3 regions of the Enterobacter sp. JBIWA008 genome follow, and region 2 is predicted to be linked to each of the others. Evidence: predicted binding sites of a transcription regulator. Region 2 holds the regulator's gene; each other region holds the start of a gene.
What was found. Region 2 encodes PhoB, which activates phosphate uptake and scavenging genes when phosphate is short. Its sites were predicted from a motif close to CTGTCATAAAACTGNCNNAT; they were not measured.
Positions count from the first base shown of each region.

Region 1 (7,745 bases), 410 kb from region 2:
GGGACTCACCAGAATTCGGGTGTCAGCCATCTTAGCCTCCTGTCACCGGCGGGAAGAAGGCGACCTCATCCCCTGCCTTCAGCGGGTGCGTGAATTCGACCAGCGTCTGGTTAACGGCGGCCAGCAGCTTGCCTTCGTCGAGCGCCAGCGCCCAGCGGTCGCCTTGTGCCGCCAGATGCGCGCGCAGGGCGGCGACGTTTTCGAAGGACGCATCCATCGTCAGGCTGTCGGTATTCACCAGCTCGCGCACCTGCGCAAAAAAGAGCACCTTAATCATGGCTGTCCACCTTAAAATCACCGGATTTGCCGCCGCTTTTTGCCAGCAGGCGAACCGGGCCAATCACCATATCTTTCTGCACCGCTTTGCACATGTCGTAGATGGTCAGTGCGGCAACGGAGGCCGCCGTGAGCGCCTCCATCTCCACGCCGGTTTTGCCGGTTAAGCGGCAGAGTGACTCAATGCGCACGCGATTATGCTCCGGCTGCGCCTGCAGGTTAACTTCCACCTTGCTAAGCATCAGCGGATGGCACAGCGGAATGAGATCCCAGGTGCGCTTGGCGGCCTGAATACCCGCGATGCGTGCGGTGGCAAAGACGTCGCCCTTGTGATGGCTGCCGTCGATAATCATCGCCAGCGTCTCCGGCAGCATAGTGACGAACGCTTCCGCGCGCGCCTCGCGCACCGTTTCGGCTTTGGCGGAAACGTCCACCATATGCGCTTCGCCGGCGGCGTTAATGTGGGTCAGTTGTGACATAGCTTATTTCTTTAAATGGGGATGGAAATTACACGGACGGGTACGGGCATCCAGCTGCGGAGCGATGATGTTTTCCCATGCGGTACGGCAGGCTTTGGTCGAGCCCGGCATGGCGAAAATCAGAGTTTTGTTAGCCACCCCGGCAACGGCGCGCGACTGGAGCGTGGAGGTACCAATCTCTTCAAAGGAGAGCATGCGGAACACTTCGCCGAAGCCTTCCACCTCGCGGTCGAACAGCGGGATCAACGCCTCGGGGGCCTGATCGCCTGCGGTAAAGCCGGTGCCGCCGGTAATCAACACCACCTGCACCTCATCACTCGCAATCCACTGCGAAACCTGAGCGCGAATGGCGTAGCGGTTCTCCTTCACGATCGCTTTATCGACGATGTGATGCCCCGCGTCATGGGCCGCCTCGCGCAGCCAGTGGCCGGAGGTATCATCCTCTTCGCCACGGCGGTCGGAAACGGTAAGGATAGCAATGCGTGTCGGGATAAATTCTGCGCTTACCTGACTCATCTTCTGATTCCTTCTAAAGCCTGATTACCCGCCGATGTAGGACAGGTTCTGAGTAATACCGGTATTGCCCTGATGCAGGAAGTGGGTCTGTTTTTTATGCGTCAGCGCGTCAGAAATGCGTGCTTCAAGCGCGTCCTGCTGCGCATCGTCTTCCAGCAGATCGCGAAGGTCTACGCCACCGTCGCCAAACAGGCAAAGATGGAGCTTGCCAACGGAGGAAACGCGCAGGCGGTTGCAGCTGGCGCAGAAGTCTTTCTCATAGGGCATGATAAGCCCAATCTCACCATCGTAATCCGGGTGGCAGAAGACCTGCGCCGGTCCGTCGCTGCGCTGGCGGATCTGATGGATCCAGCCGCGTTTCAGAAGCTCGTCGCGCAGCACCATGCCGGAGATGTGATGACGACGGAACAGCTCGCTGCCCTCGCCGGTTTCCATCAGCTCGATAAAACGCAGCTGTATAGGGCGCGGTTTGATCCACGCCAGGAAGGTATCCAGCTGATGATGGTTCACATCACGCATCAGCACCGTGTTGACTTTGACCTTCTCGAACCCGGCCGCAAATGCCGCGTCGATACCGTCCATGACCTGCTGGAATTTATCCTGGCCGGTAATGGCGTGGAACTGGCGGGCGTCCAGGCTGTCGACGCTGACGTTGATCGCCGTCAGCCCCGCATCTCGCCAGTTCGCCACGTCACGCGCCATGCGGTAACCGTTGGTGGTTACCGCAATCTGGCGGATACGTTCGTTTTCACGCACGGCGGCAATGATGTCGGGGAAATCGCGGCGCAACGAGGGTTCGCCGCCGGTCAGACGCACTTTTTCGGTGCCAAGCTCAGAGAAGGCGCGCGTGACGCGGCGCACTTCATCCACGGAGAGAAAGCCGTTATTGGTAACGCTGCCCGGTTTGTAGCCATCGGGCAGGCAGTAGGTGCAACGGAAGTTGCACACATCGGTAATCGACAGACGTAAGTAATAAAACTTACGCGCGAAAGCATCAGTAAGTTGTGAAGCCATGTACACCTTTCCAGATCGGGAGGCACAGTCATTTCTTTCTGTACCCTGGTGGCAAATTCGCCACGGCCAGAGCGCCATATCTTTCGACACAGGCACAAGGGCTAGAGTGTATGTTTTCAATTTTTGAAAACGTGGTTAGGGCGATAGTAGCGCGGAAATTCTGACGGCGCCATTATCGCTTTACGCTATATAATTATCTATATAGCGAATCGATCCTGCATTTTCGCTACAGAATACCTAAAAACCGCATTTTCACATTGATATACGTCATTTTGCATCGGGTGAGGCATCGTCTTTTAGGGGTAGTTAGGTTACTGTTACGCGATCGAACGTGATAAGGAATACGTATGCGCAATCTCACTTTTGCGGATCTTGACCGAGTGGTCGCTCTTGGCGGAGGACACGGCTTAGGCCGGGTTATGTCCTCTTTGTCGTCACTCGGCTCAAGGCTGACAGGGATAGTGACCACCACCGATAACGGCGGCTCAACCGGGCGCATTCGTCGTGCCGAAGGCGGCATTGCCTGGGGAGATATGCGTAACTGTCTGAACCAGTTAATTACCGAGCCGAGCGTCGCGTCGGCGATGTTTGAGTACCGTTTTGGCGGTAATGGCGAACTTTCCGGACATAACCTCGGAAATCTGATGTTAAAGGCGCTTGATCACCTGAGCGTACGGCCTCTGGAAGCCATCAACCTCATCCGTAATCTGCTCAAAGTGGACGCATTTCTAATCCCCATGTCTGAACAACCGGTTGACTTGATGGCAATCGACGCCGAGGGGCATGAAGTGTACGGTGAGGTGAACATTGACCAGCTCATCCTGCCGCCAGCGGAGTTAATGACCTATCCGAGCGTACCCGCCACGCGAGAAGCGGTGGAGGCCATTGGGGAAGCGGATCTTATCCTGATCGGTCCAGGCAGTTTTTACACCAGCCTGATGCCAATTCTGCTGGTGAAAGAGCTGGCGCAGGCGCTGCGCCGCACCCCTGCCCCGATGGTTTACATCGGTAACCTGGGACGTGAGCTGAGCCCGGCGGCGGCAAGCCTGACGCTGGCAGACAAACTTGAATTGATGGAGCAGTACGTCGGTAAAAAAATTATCGATGGTGTCGTGGTCGGGCCGAAAGTGGATGTGTCGGGTATTGGCGACCGCGTGGTGGTACAGGAGCCGCTGGAAGCGAGTGACATTAAATATCGCCATGACCGTCACCTGCTGCGCGAGGCGCTGGAGAAGGCGATTCAGGCGCTGGGTTAGGTTCGTTTTGTGCGGCCTGATGCCCTCTCCCATAGGGAGAGGGAGAAAACAACGCTTTTGCTCACGATGCCGCGATGAAAAGATCCCGCAGCTGATGAAGCTGGTCGCGGATCTGCGCCGCCTCTTCGAACTCCAGGTTTTGCGCGTGCTGCATCATCTGCCCTTCCAGCTCGTGGATTTTCTGCTGCAGCGCTTTCGGCGTTAGCACGACGGTATCTTCTTCCACCACTGAACGCGCCTTGCCGCGACCTTTCACTTTGGTTTTGGCGATGTTCTGACCCAGCGCCAGGATATCCACCACCTTCTTGTTCAGCCCCTGCGGCGTGATGCCGTGCTCTTCGTTGTAGCGCTGCTGTTTCTCGCGGCGGCGCTCCGTTTCGCCAATCGCTTTCGCCATCGACGGGGTAATTTTGTCACCGTACAGAATCGCTTTGCCGTTAACGTTACGCGCGGCGCGGCCAATGGTCTGGATCAGCGAACGCTCGGAACGCAGGAAGCCCTCTTTATCCGCATCCAGAATCGCCACCAGCGAGACCTCCGGCATATCCAGACCTTCTCGCAGCAGGTTGATCCCCACCAGCACGTCAAACTCGCCCAGACGCAGATCGCGGATAATCTCCATGCGCTCCACGGTATCGATATCCGAGTGCAGATAACGCACCTTCTCGCCGTGCTCTTCGAGATACTCGGTGAGATCTTCCGCCATGCGTTTGGTCAGCGTGGTCACCAGCACGCGCTCGTTGATGGCGGAACGGGCGCGAATTTCAGAGAGCAGATCGTCCACCTGCGTCGCAACCGGACGAACTTCAATAATTGGGTCGAGCAGGCCAGTTGGACGCACAACCTGATCGACAACGTCTTCACCGGATTTCTCCAGCTCGTAGTTGCCCGGGGTTGCCGAAACGTAAATGGTTTGCGGCGCTAATGCCTCAAACTCTTCAAACTTCATCGGACGGTTATCCAGCGCTGACGGCAGGCGGAATCCGTACTCCACCAGCGTTTCTTTACGCGCCCGGTCACCGCGGTACATCCCGCCGATCTGCGGAATCGTGACGTGGGATTCGTCGATTACCAGCAAACCGTCTGCCGGAAGGTAATCAAACAGCGTCGGCGGCGGCTCGCCCGGCCCGCGCCCGGAGAGGAAGCGCGAGTAGTTTTCGATGCCGGAGCAGTAGCCCAGCTCGTTCATCATCTCAAGGTCGAACTGGGTACGCTGGCTGAGGCGCTGCTCTTCCAGCAGCTTATTGTTCGCCAGCAGCACCTTACGGCGCTCGGCCAGCTCCACTTTGATCTCTTCCATCGCCTGCACGATACGCTCGCGCGGCGTCACGTAGTGCGTTTTCGGGTAGATAGTGAAGCGCTGGATCACCGACTCAACGTGTCCGGTCAGCGGGTCGAAGAGCGACAGGCGTTCAACCTCTTCGTCAAACAGCTCGACGCGCAGCGCCATATCGTCCGATTCCGCCGGGAAGATGTCGATCACCTCTCCACGTACTCGGAAGGTGCCGCGCTGGAACGCCTGATCGTTACGGGCATACTGCAGCTCCGCCAGACGACGAACGATGGCGCGCTGGTCGATGATCATCCCCTGCGTCAGGTGCAGCATCATCTTGAGATAGAGATCCGGATCGCCCAGACCGTAGATCGCGGAAACCGATGCGACGACGACAACGTCGCGACGCTCCAGAAGCGCCTTAGTGGCCGACAGTCGCATCTGCTCGATGTGTTCGTTCACCGAGGCATCCTTCTCGATGAAGGTGTCAGAGCTCGGCACGTAGGCTTCAGGCTGGTAGTAATCGTAGTAGGAGACGAAATACTCCACCGCATTTTCCGGGAAGAACTCTTTCATCTCGCCGTAAAGCTGCGCCGCCAGGGTTTTATTGGGTGCCAGCACCATCGTTGGGCGCTGGAGATCCGCAATCACGTTGGCGATGGTGAACGTTTTACCCGACCCGGTTACCCCCAGCAGCGTCTGGTGCGCCAGCCCATCTTCCAGCCCCTCTTCCAGACGACGGATCGCCTCAGGCTGATCGCCAGATGGACGGAAAGCAGAATTCAATTTGAACGGTTTACTCATGGGCGACAACCTGATGACGTTATAAGCGGCAGGTGAGTAATTTTACTCGTTGTTGCCAGGAATGCCAGTAAAAAATACTGGATGAAAAACCAGTGGCATGTCAGGATATTTAGCATAGCGCCTGAAGGGGTGGTGCGATAACGACCAAAATTTGGGCTGTGACAATATAAAACACCAGTCAGGTCAGGTTATCCCCAGAACTTTTTCTTTTTTAACATTTGTCAAGCCAGGTAATGATAGTTTTGTGGCAACGGGTGACACTTTCATGACGGGAATTGCTTTTATCTAAGCAGTTAAATAATAAACGATATTTTCTAAAGCCGCGTTTCGCGTCAATTTGGGCGTAAGCCGCGTCTTCTCTCGCTTATCGCGTGTTTTCTAACTCTAATGCACATGGTTATCCACAGGAATAGTGGATAACTGCTTCCAGCCCGTGCAGAGTGGCGCTCGGCAAATTCCCGGATTTTCCCACGAGACGGCAGCAAAAAATTTTTATAGCTATTTTTTGATGATTAACAGTTGTGTCATTCATAACCAAGCGATGAGATATTGCTCACATTTTCATCATTTCGGGTACTGCACCACAACTCGGCACCGACAGCACCGTCGATGTGCAATCCCCTTTTTTCTCAGCCCCTCTCCGGTGACTTATTCCTAAAAAAGTCGTTTTTTTGAACACTTTCTGGTTTCTGGCAGGGGTTTTGCACATTCAAACCCGAGCCTCACCTACACACATTTTTAAGGAGAGAAAGATGTTGAGTCTGCGTGCTGTGAATCAGTTTTACGGAAGCCAACATACGCTATGGAACGTGAATTTGGATTTTCCGCAAGGGATGTGTACAGGCGTCGTTGGCCTCCCGGGAATGGGGAAAACCACCCTCATGAATTGCATCGCCGGGAGAGTGCCCGTTGAAAGCGGCAGCATCATCTGGCATGAGGCGGGCGCGCCGCCGCGGGACTTGCTTAACCTGCCGCCAGAACAGCGTTCAGGACCGGGGATAGGCTATGTCCCGCAGGACAGGCGGATCTTCTCCCAGCTAACGATTGAGGAGAATCTGCATATCGCCATGCGGGCGATGGGGAAACCCAACCCGGAAGCGAAAAGTGAGGTTTACGACCTGTTTCCGGCGCTCTACGCATTGCGACAGACCCGCGCGAACACGCTCTCTCCGGACGACCAGTACCAGCTGGCGCTGGCTAATGCGCTGGTGAACCGTCCGCACCTGCTGATCCTCGATGAGCCCCTGCACGGCGCAGGACACAGCTTCGCCCAGAGGCTGGGGCAGCTGCTGGCGCGCTTAAACCGGGAGTTAGGCATGACGGTGCTGTTAGCGGAGCAGCAGCTGTCGTTTATCCGCCGGGTGGCGGACCGTTTCTGTATGCTCTATCGCGGGCGTAACGTGGCGCAGGGCCACGTTAACGAACTGGATGACGAGCTTATCGCGCACTGGATGTCTCGGGAAGCAAGACGCTGAGATCGAGATAACGCCCGGTGTCGGCATTTTCCGCGCCGTCAGCAAGCCAGGGAATTTCTCCGAGGCACGGGGCGGGAAGGACGCGCCTGAGCGTCGCCAGATACTCCAGGTGTCGTTTACCCGGCGCAACCACGTCGTTGGCTATCCAGCCCGCCAGCGTCAGCCCGGCCTGCTGTACGGCCTGCGCGGTCAACATGGCGTGATTGATGCAGCCCAGCTTGACGCCGACGACCAGAATGACCGGAAGCTGCTCGGCCTGCACCCAGTCAGCAAACGTCTGCGCGTCCGAAAGCGGCGTAAACCAGCCGCCTGCACCCTCCACCAGCACCCAGTCGGCCTGGCTTTCCAGCGTCCGTAACCCGGCTGACAGCACGGTGAAATCAATCGGACGACCTTCGTCAGCGCTGATAATGTGCGGCGAGGTCGGCTCGGCAAAGGTGTACGGATTGACCGCTGAATAGGCGAGCTCAAGGGTGCTGTTACGCTGGAGCGCCAGCGCGTCGGTGTTGCGTAACCCTTCAGCCGTCATCTCGCTGCCGGACGCCACGGGCTTATACCCGGCGGTGTTTTTCCCGAGCCGTCGTGCCGCCTGCAGCAGCGCCGAGCTGGCAACCGTTTTGCCCACTTCTGTATCCGTTCCGGTGACAAAATA
Region 1 covers NZ_CP074149.1:1,454,760-1,462,504, reverse strand. The annotation lists gene moaE (molybdopterin synthase catalytic subunit MoaE) at 1-30, opposite strand, end outside; gene moaD (molybdopterin synthase sulfur carrier subunit) at 32-277, opposite strand; gene moaC (cyclic pyranopterin monophosphate synthase MoaC) at 270-755, opposite strand; gene moaB (molybdenum cofactor biosynthesis protein B) at 759-1,271, opposite strand; gene moaA (GTP 3',8-cyclase MoaA) at 1,296-2,285, opposite strand; molybdenum cofactor riboswitch at 2,273-2,406, opposite strand; gene yvcK (uridine diphosphate-N-acetylglucosamine-binding protein YvcK) at 2,633-3,541, shown strand; gene uvrB (excinuclease ABC subunit UvrB) at 3,603-5,618, opposite strand; gene KGP24_RS07105 (ATP-binding cassette domain-containing protein) at 6,371-7,093, shown strand; gene bioD (dethiobiotin synthase) at 7,056-7,745, opposite strand, start outside.
Region 1: uvrB (excinuclease ABC subunit UvrB) is a predicted target of PhoB. The motif match lies at 5,850-5,869, and genes of this name have one in related genera.

Region 2 (7,745 bases):
CTTGTGCATTTTCAGCCCAGTCTCTTCGTTATCGATTTCGGCGCGGAGCGTCACGCGTTCAGGCTGATTTTCACCCGCCAGCCAGAGCGTAATCACAAGGTTGTCTTTGTTTTGCTTAACAAATGGGGCAACCGGAAGGTGCCAGGCGTTTAACATCACGAATCCCCTTAGATGAAATTGACGTCACCTTGCCACAGGGTGGTTAAGGATAGCTCACCATGACGTGATTTATTGGGGGAGGAGGACGGGGGATGAGGCAAAATTCCCTCTCCCGCAGGGAGAGGGCATAAAAAATATTACTGTGCTTCCGCCAGCTGACGGTCGCGGCGGCATTTAAACACCCAGCCCACCAGCAGCAGGACGATCCACGCGCAGCCCACGTAAAGGGAAATGCGGGTGTCCGGATGGTAGCCAATCAGGCCAATGATAAACACCAGGAAGATCAGCCCGACGACGGTCGTCGCAACGCCGCCCGGTACTTTGAACTTCAGCGCTTTCGCCTCATCCGGCGACAGACGACGGCGGAAGGCAATCTGCGACAGCAGGATCATAATCCACACCCACACCGTCGCGAAGGTCGCCAGAGACGCGATCACCAGGAAGACGTTCTCCGGCATGATGTAGTTCAGATAAACCGAGAACAGCAGCGCCACGGTCATCACCACGACGGTCACCCACGGCGTGCCGCGGCGTGAGGTTTTGGCGAACACCTTCGGCGCGCTGCCCTGCTCCGCCATGCCGTGCAGCATACGGCCCACGCCAAAGACGTCACTGTTGATCGCGGAAAGCGACGCGGTCAGCACCACAAAGTTAAGAATGCTGGCCGCAAAAGCAATCCCCATATGCTGGAAGGTCAGAACAAACGGGCTACCGTTGGTACCCACCTGATTCCATGGGTAGATGGACATAATCACGAACAGCGTACCCACGTAGAACACCAGAATACGCATCGGCACCGAGTTGATGGCGCGCGGAATGGACTTCTCCGGATCTTTTGCTTCCCCGGCGGTGATACCGATAATCTCAATGCCGCCGTAGGCGAACATCACCATCTGCAGCGACATGACCATCCCGAGCCAGCCGTTGCTGAAGAAGCCACCGTTGCTCCAGAGGTTATGGATACCGGTCGGCTGCCCGCCGTTGCCGATTCCCCAGATGATGATGCCGAAACCGGCCACGATCATGATGATGATGGTCGCGACCTTGAAGAAGGAGAACCAGAACTCCAGCTCGCCGAACACCTTCACGCTCATCAGGTTGACGGCGCAAATGATCAGCACAACGCTCAGCACCCAAATCCAGTGCGGCACCGCCGGGAACCAGACGCCCATATAGATGCCAAACGCCGTCACGTCGGCAATCGCCACAATCAGGATTTCAAAGCAGTAGGTCCAGCCGGTGATAAACCCGGCCAGCGGGCCAAGGTTTTCCTGCGCGTAGCGGGAGAATGAGCTGGCGGACGGGTTGTGAACCGACATTTCGCCAAGGGCGCGCATGATGATATACGCCGCCACGCCGCCGATGATGTACGCAAGCAGAACGCTGGGACCGGCCATTTTGATGGCATCTGCCGAGCCATAAAAAAGACCGGTGCCGATAGCAGAGCCCAGCGCCATAAAGCGGATGTGGCGCGTGCTCAATCCACGTTTAAGTTTGTTAGTGCTTTCCATTTAAATCTTGCCATTCAACACGAAAAAAACAAAAAACCACGGGGCCTTAAGCCCCGTGGTTAAACAGTTTGTTGCCGTTGATTAATGAGCGTTCGATGCAACCTGACGCCCTGCAGCACGGTCCCAGATAATGGCCAGAACCAGTGCAACAACGGTAGGCATCAGCCAGGCCAGCCCCTGCTCGGACAGCGGCAGACGCTGTGTCCATGCTGGCAGTATGTGTGCGAAAGCTGATGCTTTAATCCCGTCAAGGATACCAAAAATCAGGCTGATAAACATGGCTGGCGCAATAATTCGTGAAGAGTTGTTCCACCACGGGCGAGTAAAGCTCAGCACCACCAGCACGATACACGGCGGGTAAATCGCCGTCAGCACCGGAATAGAGACCTGAATCAGGTGACTCAAACCGAGGTTGGACACCGCCATGGAGAAGATGCCGAGGATAAACACCAGCGTGCGGTAAGAGAGCGGCAGATACTGTGCAAAAAACTCTGCGCAGGCGCAGGTCAGGCCAACCGCGGTTACCAGACAGGCCAGGAAGATGAGCGACGCCAGCAGCATACTCCCCGCACCGCCGAAGGTGTGCTGAACGTAGGCGTGCAGGATAGCCGCACCGTTGGCGTTCTGATCGACCAGCATGGCGCTGTCGGAGCCCAGGCGGAACAGCGCCAGATACAGCAGCGTCAGCCCCACACCGGCCATCAGACCAGCCCAGATGGTATAGCGTGTCAGCAGACGCGCTTCGGTCACACCGCGGGAGCGCGCGGCGTTAACGATAACGATACCAAATACCATAGCGCCCAGCGTATCCATCGTCAGATAGCCGTTCACAAAGCCGTTAGAGAATGCGGCGTTTTTATAGGCGTCCATCGCGTCGCTAATCGGGCCAGCGGGCCACACGACGGCAGCTACAGCCAGAACAATAAGCGCCACAATTTTCAGCGGAGCCAGGAAGTTACCCACGGTATCCAGCAGCTTACCCGGATAGAGGGAAACCAGAATCACGATCGCGAAGTAAATCAGGCTGTAGATAAACAGCGGCATCGCACCGTCACCGGTCAGGGGAGCAATACCCACTTCGAAGGACACGGTTGCCGTACGCGGGGTCGCAAACAGCGGACCAACGGCAAGATAGCAGACGGTTGCCAGCAGAACGCCCGCCACTTTACCAATCGGGGTGCTGAGGCTATCCACACCGCCGCCGACTTTCGCCAGCGCGATGACGGTCAGAACCGGCAGACCTACGGCAGTAATCAGGAAACCAAACGCGGCGGTCCAGACGTGTTCTCCCGCCTGTAAGCCAACCATTGGAGGGAAAATGATGTTGCCTGCGCCAACGAACAGCGCAAATGTCATAAAGCCCAGCGCGATGATGTCACGCGATTTTAAGTGATGGGTCATAAAACCTTACTGCCTGTGGATGTGGTGTTGAAAACGTTGAGATTTTCGATATCCCTGACGGGACGATACAGCCGAAAATTTGCTCAATTTCAGCGGGAAATGCTCCCGTCCAGGCGTGGAGAAGAATAGTTTTTCGATTTACCACGCAAATACAGTCGGTCTGACAGTATCTGGGGCGCAATTTAAACGCTTATAACGTTTAAAGGCAAGGTGGGATCGCAAAACCAGAACAATATGCCAGCATGAAAAAACGTACCAGCACAATACGCTATTTATAAGAAAAACCCATGGCTAATCATGCGAACAAAAAAGAGACAACCGTATAAAATTCATCCGCGTTTCGCTTGACTGCAAAGCAAACGGGCCAGCAGATGCTGACCCGTGGAAAGGTAAAATGACACGCCTGCCGTCAGGCGATCTTTTTGGCAATTAATCGTTCCGGGATCACGAAGCTGAAACGGGTACCTTTACCCAGGGTACTCTGAATATCGAGACGGCTTTCGTGGTGATTCAACGCATGTTTCACAATTGCCAGCCCCAGGCCGCTTCCGCCCGTCTGCCGCGATCGCGCTTTATCCACGCGGTAGAAGCGCTCGGTCAGACGCGGAATATGTTCCGGCGCGATCCCCGGCCCGTTGTCCTCAACGCTAAACTCGGCCCCCGTTAGGGTATGGTGCCAGCGCACCACGATATCCGTCCCTTCCGGCGTATGATTCACCGCGTTGTACACCAGGTTGGAAATGGCGCTACGCAGCTCATCTTCACTACCCAGCACCTTCAGCGTGTTGTCGACGTCAAAGGTCAGGTGATGCTTTTTGTGGCTTAACGTCTGCGCTTCACGCTCCACAACCCGCAGCATCATCGGGACATCAATGGTGTCATTCAGCGCGAGCGTTGGCGCCGCTTCAATCTTCGAGAGGGTCAAAAGCTGCTTCACCAGGCCTTCCATCCGGTGCGTTTGCTCCCGCATGGTGTGCAGCGCTTTTTCACGCGGCGCACCTTCCAGCGTTTGCTCCTGCATCATCTCCAGGTAGCCCTGCAGCACGGTCAACGGGGTACGCAGTTCGTGGCTGACGTTGGCGAAGAAGTTGCGACGTGCCCCTTCCAGCTGGTGCATCTGGGTGACATCGCGCGCCACCATCAGCCACTGCTTATCGCTGTAGGGCATTACGCGGATCTCCAGATGGCGACCATTATTGAGCTTCAGATTGTGCGGGCGGGTAAAATCACGCTTTTTCAGGTACAGCGTGAACTCGGGATAACGCAAAAGGTTGAGGATATTCTGGCCATTGTCGTCGGGCCAGCGCAGGCCCAGCAGCTGTTGAGCAAGGCCATTACACCAGAAGATCGTCCCTTCTTCGGTCGTAAGAATAACGGCATCCGGCAGTGACTCAGCACCGCTGCGAAAACGCTTAATCAGGCTTCCCAGCTCGCGGCGTCGCTTTTTATTACGCATCTGCATCTGATGCAGACCGTAGAGCAGCGGCTCCCAGCTGCCGCTTCCCGGCGGCGGCGTCATACTTCGGTCAACCCACAGCCACCAGGAGAGACGCAGCAGGTTCCAGAAATGCCAAATCAGCAGCCCGGTGACCGACGCCAGCAGAAACCACGGCAGGTGTCCAAGAAAGGCCCCCAGTAGGAAGGCCGGAATACAGCATAAGATCAGTTCAAAGACGAGCCTTTTCCATGACAGACGTTCCAGCACGCGTCACACTCCTGTCATTGTTCAGAAACGGGTAGAAAAACGATAACCCGTGCCGCGGACCGTCTGCACCATACGATCGTGGCCGCTCAGTTCCAGTGCTTTACGCAGGCGGCGAATATGTACGTCAACCGTCCGGTCTTCGACATACACGTTAGTTCCCCAGACGTTATTCAGCAACTGCTCGCGGCTGTAAACGCGCTCCGGGTGGGTCATAAAGAAGTGCAGGAGTTTAAATTCGGTAGGCCCCATGTCGAGAGGATTTTCACCGGTCATCACGCGGTGTGAGGTGGGGTCAAGGCTGAGGCCCTGCATCTCAATCACCTCTTCCACCGCCATCGGCGAAATACGGCGCATCACGGCTTTAATGCGGGCCACCAGCTCTTTGGGGGAGAATGGTTTGGTAATGTAATCGTCCGCGCCGGTCTCCAGACCGCGCACGCGATCCTCCTCTTCTCCGCGCGCCGTAAGCATCACAACCGGGATGTCGCGGGTCAGCGCTTCACGCTTCAGGTGTTTGATAAACTGCAGTCCGGAGCCGCCAGGCAACATCCAGTCCAGCAGGATCAGATCGGGCCAGGGTTCATTCAGCTGGTTCACCGCGCTGTCATAATCCTCCGCTTCAACCGGCTGGAAGCCGTTTTGCTCGAGCACGAAGCACACCATTTCACGAATTGGAGCTTCATCTTCTACGACCAGAATACGTCTCGCCATACTTTGCCCTGTCTTATCTTATTTAAGTTACAAGTTTGTAATGCGGCGTCATTATGCGTCAGATTTATGACAGATTTATGAAAAACAGTACCACGATAACGGGCAAACGGTTGTTTTATTACAGCGGTTATTTTCCCGTCTCTGAACGTTTATAATCCTGCTTTCTCTTTTTTGCCACGGATCAGCTATGCGAATACTTCACACCTCGGACTGGCATCTGGGTCAAAATTTTTACAGCAAAAGCCGTGCGGCTGAACATGAAGCGTTCCTGAACTGGCTGCTGGAAACGGCCCGGACGCACGAGGTGGACGCGATTATTGTGGCGGGTGATATTTTCGACACCGGTTCGCCGCCAAGCTATGCGCGTGAGCTCTACAACCGCTTCGTGGTAAATCTGCAGCAAACCGGCTGTCATCTGGTGATTGTCGCCGGTAACCATGATTCCGTCGCAATGCTGAATGAATCCCGCGACATCCTGGCCTTCCTTAACACTACCGTGGTGGCCAGTGCCGGACATGCTCCGCAGATCCTGAAAAAACGTGACGGTACACCTGGGGCGGTACTGTGCCCGGTTCCCTTCCTGCGCCCGCGTGATATCGTGCAGAGCCAGGCGGGGATGTCCGGCGGAGAAAAACAGCAGCATCTGCTGCAGAGCATCACTGACTATTATCACCAACAATATACCGATGCCTGCTCCCTGCGCGGCGAGCAAGCCATTCCGGTGATTGCCACCGGCCACCTCACCACCGTCGGTGCCAGTAAAAGTGACGCGGTACGTGACATCTATATTGGCACGCTGGATGCCTTCCCGGCACAAAATTTCCCGCCAGCGGATTATATCGCACTCGGACATATTCACCGGGCACAGGTCATTGGCGGTTGCGAGCACATTCGCTACTGCGGCTCGCCCATTGCGCTCAGTTTTGATGAGACCGGCAAAGCCAAATGTGTTCATCTGGTGAGCTTTAGCGAGGGCAAACTCAGCGCCGTTGAGTCGATGGAGGTCCCCGTCACCCAACCGCTGGCGGTGCTGAAGGGCGATCTGGCGGCCATTACCGCCCAGCTGGAGCAATGGCGCGACGTCCAGCAAAATCCCCCCATCTGGCTGGATATCGAAATCACGACCGATGACTATCTGCATGATATGCAGCGTAAAATCCAGGCGCTGACGGAAGCGCTTCCCGTCGAGGTCTTACTGGTACGCCGCAGCCGCGAACAGCGCGAGAAAATTCTGCTGGGTGCGCAGCGTGAAACGCTCAGCGAACTGAAGGTGGAAGAGGTATTTGAACGCCGTCTGTCGCAGGAAGAGATTGACGACACAACGCGCGCAAGGCTTAACGAGCTGTTCCTTCATACTCTGCACGCGCTCGCTGATGAGGAAGAGAACGCATGAAAATTTTGAGCCTGCGTCTGAAAAACCTCAACTCCCTCAAGGGCGAGTGGAAAATTGATTTTACCGCTGAGCCGTTTGCCAGCAACGGGCTGTTTGCCATCACCGGCGCGACCGGGGCCGGTAAAACCACCCTGCTTGACGCTATCTGTCTGGCGCTTTATCACGAAACGCCGCGACTGCAGAAGGTCTCCCAGGCGCAAAACGACCTGATGACGCGCGACACCGCCGAGTGCCTGGCGGAAGTGGAATTCGAGGTAAAAGGCACTGCCTACCGCGCGTTCTGGAGCCAGAACCGCGCGCGCAACCAGCCTGACGGGAACCTGCAGGCGCCGCGCGTGGAGCTGGCGCGCTGCGAAGATGGCAAAATCCTGGCCGACAAAGTGACGGATAAACTCGAGCAAACCGCCGCGCTCACCGGGCTGGACTATGGTCGCTTTACCCGCTCCATGCTGCTCTCGCAGGGGCAGTTTGCCGCCTTCCTCAATGCAAAACCGGGCGATCGCGCCGAGCTGCTGGAGGAGCTGACCGGTACGGAGATCTACGGCCAGATTTCAGCGATGGTATTCGAGAAACATAAGGCCGCCCGTAACGCGCTTGAGATGTGCGAGGCGCAGGCCGCAGGCGTTGTGCTACTGAGCGAAGCGCAACAACAGCAGTTACAGCAGAGTTTGCAGGCACTTACTGACGAAGAGAAAACCCTGCTGACTCAGCAGCAGAACCAACAGCGAGATTTTCAGTGGCTGACGCGCAACGATGAACTTATTCGCGAGCAACAGCGCGTAATGTTCTTGCAACAGCAGGCGCAGCACTCCCTGAAGGAGGCCGCGCCTGAGCTGGCAAAGCTCCAGCTTGCGCAGCCCGCCAC
Region 2 covers NZ_CP074149.1:1,048,845-1,056,589, reverse strand. The annotation lists gene malZ (maltodextrin glucosidase) at 1-156, opposite strand, end outside; gene proY (proline-specific permease ProY) at 297-1,670, opposite strand; gene brnQ (branched-chain amino acid transporter carrier protein BrnQ) at 1,752-3,071, opposite strand; gene phoR (phosphate regulon sensor histidine kinase PhoR) at 3,481-4,776, opposite strand; gene phoB (phosphate response regulator transcription factor PhoB) at 4,798-5,487, opposite strand; gene sbcD (exonuclease subunit SbcD) at 5,675-6,880, shown strand; gene sbcC (exonuclease subunit SbcC) at 6,877-7,745, shown strand, end outside.

Region 3 (7,745 bases), 2.3 Mb from region 2:
TCCTTCAGGCGCAGGCGCTCGCCGTCCGGCCCGGCCTGCTTTGGCCCTGGATAGCGCGGATTCACGCCGCTGACCGGGCAGACGGTGGTACAGACCGTGCATTTAATGCAGCTTTCAAAACGGGTGTCGTTCATTGTTCAGCCTCCGTGCGCTGGCTAATCTGCTCTGCCACATACAGCGCCGTGACGGCGCAGACCCCGCCACCGCATCCCTGGGTAATGGGATCGTACCCGCCCAGCAGCGAGCCGATGGCAAAGAGATTTTTGACGGGCTTACCGGAAAGTTGCGGATGCAGCTGGTTATCGACAATCACGCCGAACTGCTGCCAGGGCTGCGGCGAGAAGAAATCACTCTGATACCAGTCCGCGCGGGAGGCTCGCTGGCGAACATCCAGCCCCATAATGGCTTCCCGGATGCCCTCCCGGCTGCTCAGCAGCCCGTTGCTGAAGAAGCTGCCGCTTGCCAGCACCGTATAGCGGGCGCGAAGCGGAATATCATCGTGGTTGCGCGTCCAGATTTCGCTCACCGCGCCGTCGGTCAGGGTGATTTCTTTCACCTCATCACCCGCCATCCACACGCCGCCCTGCGCGACAAACTGGCGCTGGAGCTGGGTATGCAGGCGAATGCCGGGGACGGAAGGGGGCAGGGTTGGCAGCAGGCCGAGCGTGCAGGGCAGACGATCCGAGAGCCAGCGCCAGAGCCGGTTGTCGCGTAAACCAAAGCAGGCGGGCATCAGCAGGGCATCACAGCTGTCGCTGAGCGGTCTGAGCGCGTCATACAGGAGCGGCCATTTGTCCTCGCTATCCAGAAAACGGGCGATATTCACCGCGCGAAACTCGCTCGGGTTATCGCGCAGGACGTCAAGCTCAGGCAGCTCTATCTCTGCCGTTTCGGCGTTAACGCCCTGGCGACAGAGCGACGCCGCCGCGAGATGGGGCTGAAAATCCAGAAAGCCGCTAATGCCCACGACCCGCACGCGCGCGGCATTTAAGGGTGCAACGGGCACCTCTTCCGGGCTGAGCCAGGCGGAGCGCAGGGTGCCGAGCGGCGTGACGCGCTGATGATTGAGCCGGGCGCTTCCCTTCAGACGTGCGCCGCAGTCCGCCATCAGCGCTTCGGTTTCCAGCGCAAAGCGATCAATATGCTGGGCGCCAATCAGGTGATACGGGTGCTCCGGCGGCAGCTTATCGCGGTACGCTTCGTCCACCAGATCCAGCGAGCCCGACGAGAAGTGCAGGGCGCTCTGGCCCCGGGTGATAATGGCGCAGCGCAGCCCCTGCTTCGTGAGCTTGATGCCGCAGAGCAGGCCCGCCAGCCCGCCGCCGACGATTACGGTATCAAATTTCATCGCGTTGCTCCTTCTCAAGACCGCAAAGCCCCTGGTAGACCCAGCGGGTAAATTCGCTTTCGCGCAGGGCATCGCCCCAGGCGACAGGCTGAATACCTTTCCAGCGCTCGTTTAAAAACGCGCTGAGCTGATCGAGCGACTGGGTGGCGGTGGTGGTATGAAAGCGCTGCAGCAGCCCGGCAGCACGACAGGCGCACAGCTCGCCCTGACAGGTACCCATTCCCACGCGGGTGCGGCGGCGAAGATCGAGCAGGCTGTTAACCGTCAGGCTCTCCACCGCGTACTGCACCTCACCGGCGGTGACGGCTTCGCACTCGCATACCAGGCTGCGGCTCAGTCGTCCTTCACCGAGCCACTGTGGCGTTCTGTCGCCGTGGCGGTAAATAGCGGACCCGCGCAGCGGCGAGGGGAGGGAGATAATTTTTTGCAGCGTTTTTTCGGTGGACTGACGCGAGCCGGGCAGGGCTTGTTCTGCCGTCACGCACCGTTCGGTATTGCCCAGCTTGCGGCAGACGGCATCGGTCGCCCACTCGGCCATGAGGCGGTAGGTCATCAGCTTGCCGCCGGTGATGGTGATAAACCCGTCCATGCCGTCGCGCTCGGCGTGATCGAGCAGCACGATGCCCCGGCTGACGTTACGTCCGCTCGGGTCGTTGTCGCTGGCAACCAGCGGACGCACGCCCGCGTAGGCGCGCAGAATACGCGTCTGCGCCATCACCGGGGCCAGTTTTTCACCTTCGCGCAGCAGGACGTCGACCTCTTCGGCGGTCACGCGATTGTAGTCAATCTCGCTGTAGTCCACGTGGGTTGAGGTGGTACCGATTAACGAAATGGTGTCGCCCGGCACCAGGATATCGGCATCAGACGGTTTGCGGCAGCGGTTAATCACGTGATTATTGATGCGGTGGTCGAGGATCAGCAGCGAGCCTTTCGCCGGGAACATGCGCACCGACAGGTCCGCGTATTCAGCGATGCGCTGCCCCCAGATCCCCGCCGCGTTGACCACCACGGCGGCATACAGCTCGCTGTGTTCGTTATATTGCGTATCAACGATCCGCACGCCGCAGATGCGATGACCTTCGCGGATAAGCCCGGTCACTTCGTGCCCGGTCAGAATGTGCGCGCCATGCTCGCGGGCGTCCAGCATATTGGCGGCCGTCAGGCGGAAGGGGTCAACGGTGCCGTCAGGCACTTTCACCGCGCCGATAAGCGCCCGGTTAACCGACGGTTCCAGCCGCCGCGCCAGCGCCGGGTCCATGGCCTCAGCCTGAATGCCTGCTACAGTGCAGGCGGTAATAAAGGTCTTCTGAAAGGCGAGGTCATCTTCGGGAAGAGTAATAAAGAGGCCGTCGGTCGGCTCAATGCAGTGGCGGGCGATACGCTTGAGGATCTGGTTTTCGGCAATACATTCGCGCGCGGATTCACCGTCGGTAACCGCATACCGCGCGCCGCTGTGCAGCAGGCCGTGGTTACGACCGGTTGCGCCCGTGGCGATATCATGGCGTTCCAGAAGCGTGACGCTTAAGCCGCGAAGAGCGCAGTCGCGCGCGATCCCGGCGCCGGTTGCGCCACCGCCAATGATTATCACATCACTATAACGAGGATCGTGACTGGTCATTGTTTACCCTCTATGTTCGTTTTTTTATCATTTAGCCATATCAATAGTGTGGTTTGTTTGATTTCGAACATAAACGCGCGAAATTCGAAAGTGAAACGTGATTTCATGCGCTTTTTTGCGCATTCTGTCATATTTCTGTAACAATCTGTGCGTTGATTCACAGTAACAATCACCGTGATTTCTTAACATCCCCGCCTCTGGAATTCAGGTGCGAGCCACCTGCCCATTCAATTCAAGGCCACGGAGGCTGTTATGCTCAGTATCTTCAAACCTGCGCCGCACAGGGCGCGTCTGCCAGAGGCAGAAATTGATCCGCTATACCGCCGTCTGCGCTGGCAAATTTTCCTGGGGATCTTCTTCGGGTACGCGGCGTACTACCTTGTACGTAAAAACTTTGCGCTCGCCATGCCGTATCTGGTGGAGCAGGGCTTCTCCCGCGGCGATCTGGGGTTCGCGCTGTCGGGGATCTCCATCGCCTACGGTTTTTCCAAATTCATCATGGGTTCGGTATCGGATCGCTCTAATCCGCGGGTATTCCTGCCCGCCGGTCTGATCCTCGCGGCTGCGGTCATGCTGTTCATGGGCTTTGTGCCGTGGGCAACCTCCAGCATTGCCGTCATGTTCGTCCTGCTGTTCCTCTGCGGCTGGTTCCAGGGGATGGGGTGGCCGCCGTGCGGACGCACAATGGTGCACTGGTGGTCGCAGAAGGAACGCGGCGGCATCGTGTCGGTGTGGAACTGCGCGCATAACGTCGGGGGCGGTATTCCACCGCTGCTGTTCCTGCTTGGGATGGCCTGGTTCAACGACTGGCACGCTGCGCTCTATATGCCTGCCTTTGGCGCCATTCTGGTGGCGATTATTGCCTTCGCCCTGATGCGCGATACGCCTCAGTCCTGCGGCCTGCCGCCGATTGAAGAGTACAAAAACGACTATCCGGATGATTACAGCAAGGAGCACGAAGAAGAGCTGACCGCGAAACAGATCTTCATGAAGTACGTCCTGCCGAACAAGCTGCTGTGGTACATCGCGGTCGCGAACGTGTTCGTTTATCTGCTGCGCTACGGCATTCTGGACTGGTCCCCGACCTACCTGAAGGAGGTGAAGCACTTCGCGCTGGATAAGTCCTCCTGGGCCTATTTCCTGTATGAATATGCCGGGATCCCTGGCACGCTGCTTTGCGGCTGGATGTCGGACAAGGTGTTTAAGGGTAACCGAGGCGCGACGGGCGTCTTCTTTATGACCCTGGTGACCATCGCGACCGTCGTTTACTGGCTCAACCCGCCGGGCAACCCATCAGTAGACATGGCCTGCATGATCGTCATCGGCTTCCTGATTTATGGTCCGGTAATGCTGATCGGTCTGCACGCGCTGGAGCTGGCACCGAAAAAAGCGGCAGGCACGGCGGCAGGCTTTACCGGCCTGTTCGGCTACCTTGGCGGTTCGGTCGCGGCGAGCGCCATTGTGGGCTACACAGTTGACTTCTTCGGCTGGGACGGCGGCTTTATGGTGATGATCGGCGGCAGCGTGCTGGCGGTACTGCTGCTGATTGTTGTGATGATCGGTGAGAAACGTCACCACGCGGAAGTGCTGGCGCGTCGTCAATAAGGAGCATTGCGATGAAATTATCTTACGTAACAACCGGCCTGCTGCTGGCGGGCCTGATGACAGGCTCCGCGCTGGCGGCGGATAAAATCGTTATTGCCCACCGCGGCGCCAGCGGCTATCTGCCGGAGCATACGCTCCCGGCGAAAGCGATGGCCTATGCGCAGGGCGCGGATTACCTGGAGCAGGATCTGGTGATGACAAAGGACGACCAGCTGGTCGTCCTGCATGACCACTATCTGGACCGCGTGACGGACGTGGCGGAACGTTTCCCGGACCGCGCGCGCAAAGACGGTCGTTTCTACGCCATCGACTTCACGCTGGCTGAGATCCGTTCCCTGAAGTTTACCGAAGGCTTCGAGATTGAAAACGGCAAGAAGGTGCAGGTCTATCCGGGACGTTTCCCAATGGGCAAATCTGACTTCCGGATCCATACCTTCCAGGAAGAGATTGAGTTTGTTCAGGGGCTGAACCACTCAACCGGTAAAAATATCGGCATCTACCCGGAGATCAAAGCGCCGTGGTTCCACCATCAGGAAGGGAAAGACATTGCCGCGAAGACGCTGGAGGTGCTGAAACAGTACGGCTACACCAGCAAGAAGGACAAGGTTTATCTGCAGTGTTTTGACGCCGCCGAGCTGAAGCGCATCAAAACAGATCTGGAGCCGAAAATGGGGATGGACCTCAATCTGGTGCAGCTGATTGCCTATACCGACTGGAATGAAACCCAGGAGAAGCAGCCGGACGGGAAGTGGGTTAACTACAACTACGACTGGATGTTTAAGCCGGGTGCGATGAAGCAGATTGCGCAGTACGCCGACGGCATCGGGCCGGATTACCACATGCTGGTGGCGGAGGGCTCAGCGCCGGGCCACGTGAAGCTGACGGAGATGGTGAAAGAGGCGCACGCCAGCAGGATGCAGGTGCATCCGTATACCGTGCGTGCAGACCAGCTGCCGCCGTATGCCACGGACGTAAATCAGCTTTACGACGTGCTGTATAACCAGGCGGGCGTGGACGGGCTGTTTACCGATTTCCCGGATAAAGCGGTGACGTTCTTAAAATAGAAAAAGGGCCGGAAGGCCCTTTTTTACATCTCGATCTCGATATCGCCTTTTGCCCGGCAGCAGCAGGGCAAAATTTCCCCTTCGTTGATAAAGGCCAGCGGCTCGGTTAGCCAGTCCACCTGGCCGGCGACCAGACGGCAGCGGCAGGAGCCGCAGTAGCCGGAACGACACTGGTACTCTACTTCTACCTGATGCGCCTCAAGCGCCACCAGCAGAGAAGGGTGCTCCTCCCGACACAGCACCTCAGTGCCGGAAAGACTTAGCGTAACGCGTGACATCAGAGCTGGAAGTCGCTCAGGTCGTCGGTATTCACTTCAGAATCAATCTGACCGACCAGATAAGAACTCACTTCCACTTCCTGCGGCGCCACCTGCACGTTATCGGACACCAGCCAGGTGTTGATCCACGGGATAGGGTTAGAGCGTGTCTGGAACGGCAGGTCAAGACCGACAGCCTGCATGCGGATGTTGGTGATGTACTCAACGTACTGGCAAAGGATGTCTTTGTTCAGGCCAATCATGGAGCCGTCGCGGAACAGGTAATCTGCCCACTCTTTCTCCTGCTGAGCTGCCAGCACGAACAGGTCGTAGCACTCCTGCTTGCACTCTTCGGCGATTTCCGCCATCTCCGGATCGTCCGTGCCGCTGCGCAGCAGGTTCAGCATGTGCTGGGTGCCGGTCAGATGCAGGGCTTCATCACGGGCGATCAGACGGATGATTTTGGCGTTGCCTTCCATCAGCTTGCGCTCGGCAAAGGCGAAGGAGCAGGCGAAGCTCACGTAGAAGCGGATCGCTTCCAGCGCGTTGACGCTCATCAGGCATAGATAGAGCTGCTTTTTCAGCGCGCGCAGGTTCACGGTAATGGTCTTACCGTTCACGTTGTGGGTGCCTTCGCCCAGCAGATGCCAGTAGCTGGTCATCTCGATCAGCGCGTCGTAGTAATGGGCAATGCCTTCCGCGCGCTTCTGGATCTGCTCGTTGGTGACGATATCGTCAAACACTACCGCCGGATCGTTCACGATGTTGCGGATGATGTGGGTGTAAGAGCGGGAGTGGATCGTCTCGGAGAACGCCCAGGTTTCAACCCAGGTTTCCAGCTCAGGAATCGAGATCAGCGGCAGCAGCGCCACGTTCGGGCTACGGCCCTGAATGGAGTCCAGCAGCGTCTGGTACTTAAGGTTGCTGATGAAGATATGTTTTTCGTGATCCGGCAGCGACTGGTAATCAATACGGTCGCGGGAGACATCCACTTCTTCCGGACGCCAGAAGAAGGAGAGTTGCTTTTCAATCAGCTTTTCGAAGATGTCATATTTTTGCTGATCGTAGCGTGCCACGTTGACCGGCTGGCCGAAGAACATCGGCTCTTTGAGCTGGTCGTTTTTCGTCTGTGAAAAGGTGGTATATGCCATGAGTGTGTCCTGTCTTACGAAATAAAGGCGGGGATATCCCCGCCCTTCATTAGATCTTACATGCGCCGCTTTCGCAGCCATCGTCCTGAATTGACGGTACCAGGTCGTCCTGCGCGTCTTCCGCACCGTCACGGGTGTTGTGATAGTACAGCGTTTTCACACCAAATTTGTAGGCGGTAAGCAGGTCTTTCAGCAGCTGCTGCATCGGTACCTTGCCTGACGGGAAGCGCGTCGGGTCATAGTTGGTATTGGCAGAGATCGACTGGTCGATAAACTTCTGCATGATACCCACCAGCTGCAGGTAGCCGTCGTTGTTTGGCATTTCCCACAGCAGTTCGTAGTTATTACCCAGCGTCTCGTAATCCGGTACCACCTGACGCAGAACGCCGTCTTTCGACGCTTTGATGCTGACGTGGCCGCGCGGTGGCTCAATACCGTTGGTGGCGTTAGAGATCTGCGAAGAAGTCTCGGACGGCATCAGGGCAGAGAGCGTGGAGTTACGCAGGCCGTGCGTCTTAATGGACTCGCGCAGACCTTCCCAGTCGAGATGCAGCGGCTCGCTGACGATCGCATCCAGGTCTTTCTTGTAGGTGTCGATTGGCAGAATGCCTTTCGCGTAGGTGGTTTCGTTAAACCACGGGCACGCGCCTTGCTCTTTCGCCAGCTCGTTAGAGGCTTTCATCAGGTAGTACTGAATCGCTT
Region 3 covers NZ_CP074149.1:3,320,384-3,328,128, reverse strand. The annotation lists gene glpC (anaerobic glycerol-3-phosphate dehydrogenase subunit GlpC) at 1-134, opposite strand, end outside; gene glpB (glycerol-3-phosphate dehydrogenase subunit GlpB) at 131-1,348, opposite strand; gene glpA (anaerobic glycerol-3-phosphate dehydrogenase subunit A) at 1,338-2,966, opposite strand; gene glpT (glycerol-3-phosphate transporter) at 3,219-4,571, shown strand; gene glpQ (glycerophosphodiester phosphodiesterase) at 4,583-5,635, shown strand; gene yfaE (class I ribonucleotide reductase maintenance protein YfaE) at 5,659-5,913, opposite strand; gene nrdB (class Ia ribonucleoside-diphosphate reductase subunit beta) at 5,913-7,043, opposite strand; gene nrdA (class 1a ribonucleoside-diphosphate reductase subunit alpha) at 7,093-7,745, opposite strand, start outside.
Region 3: glpT (glycerol-3-phosphate transporter) is a predicted target of PhoB. The motif match lies at 3,091-3,110, and genes of this name have one in related genera.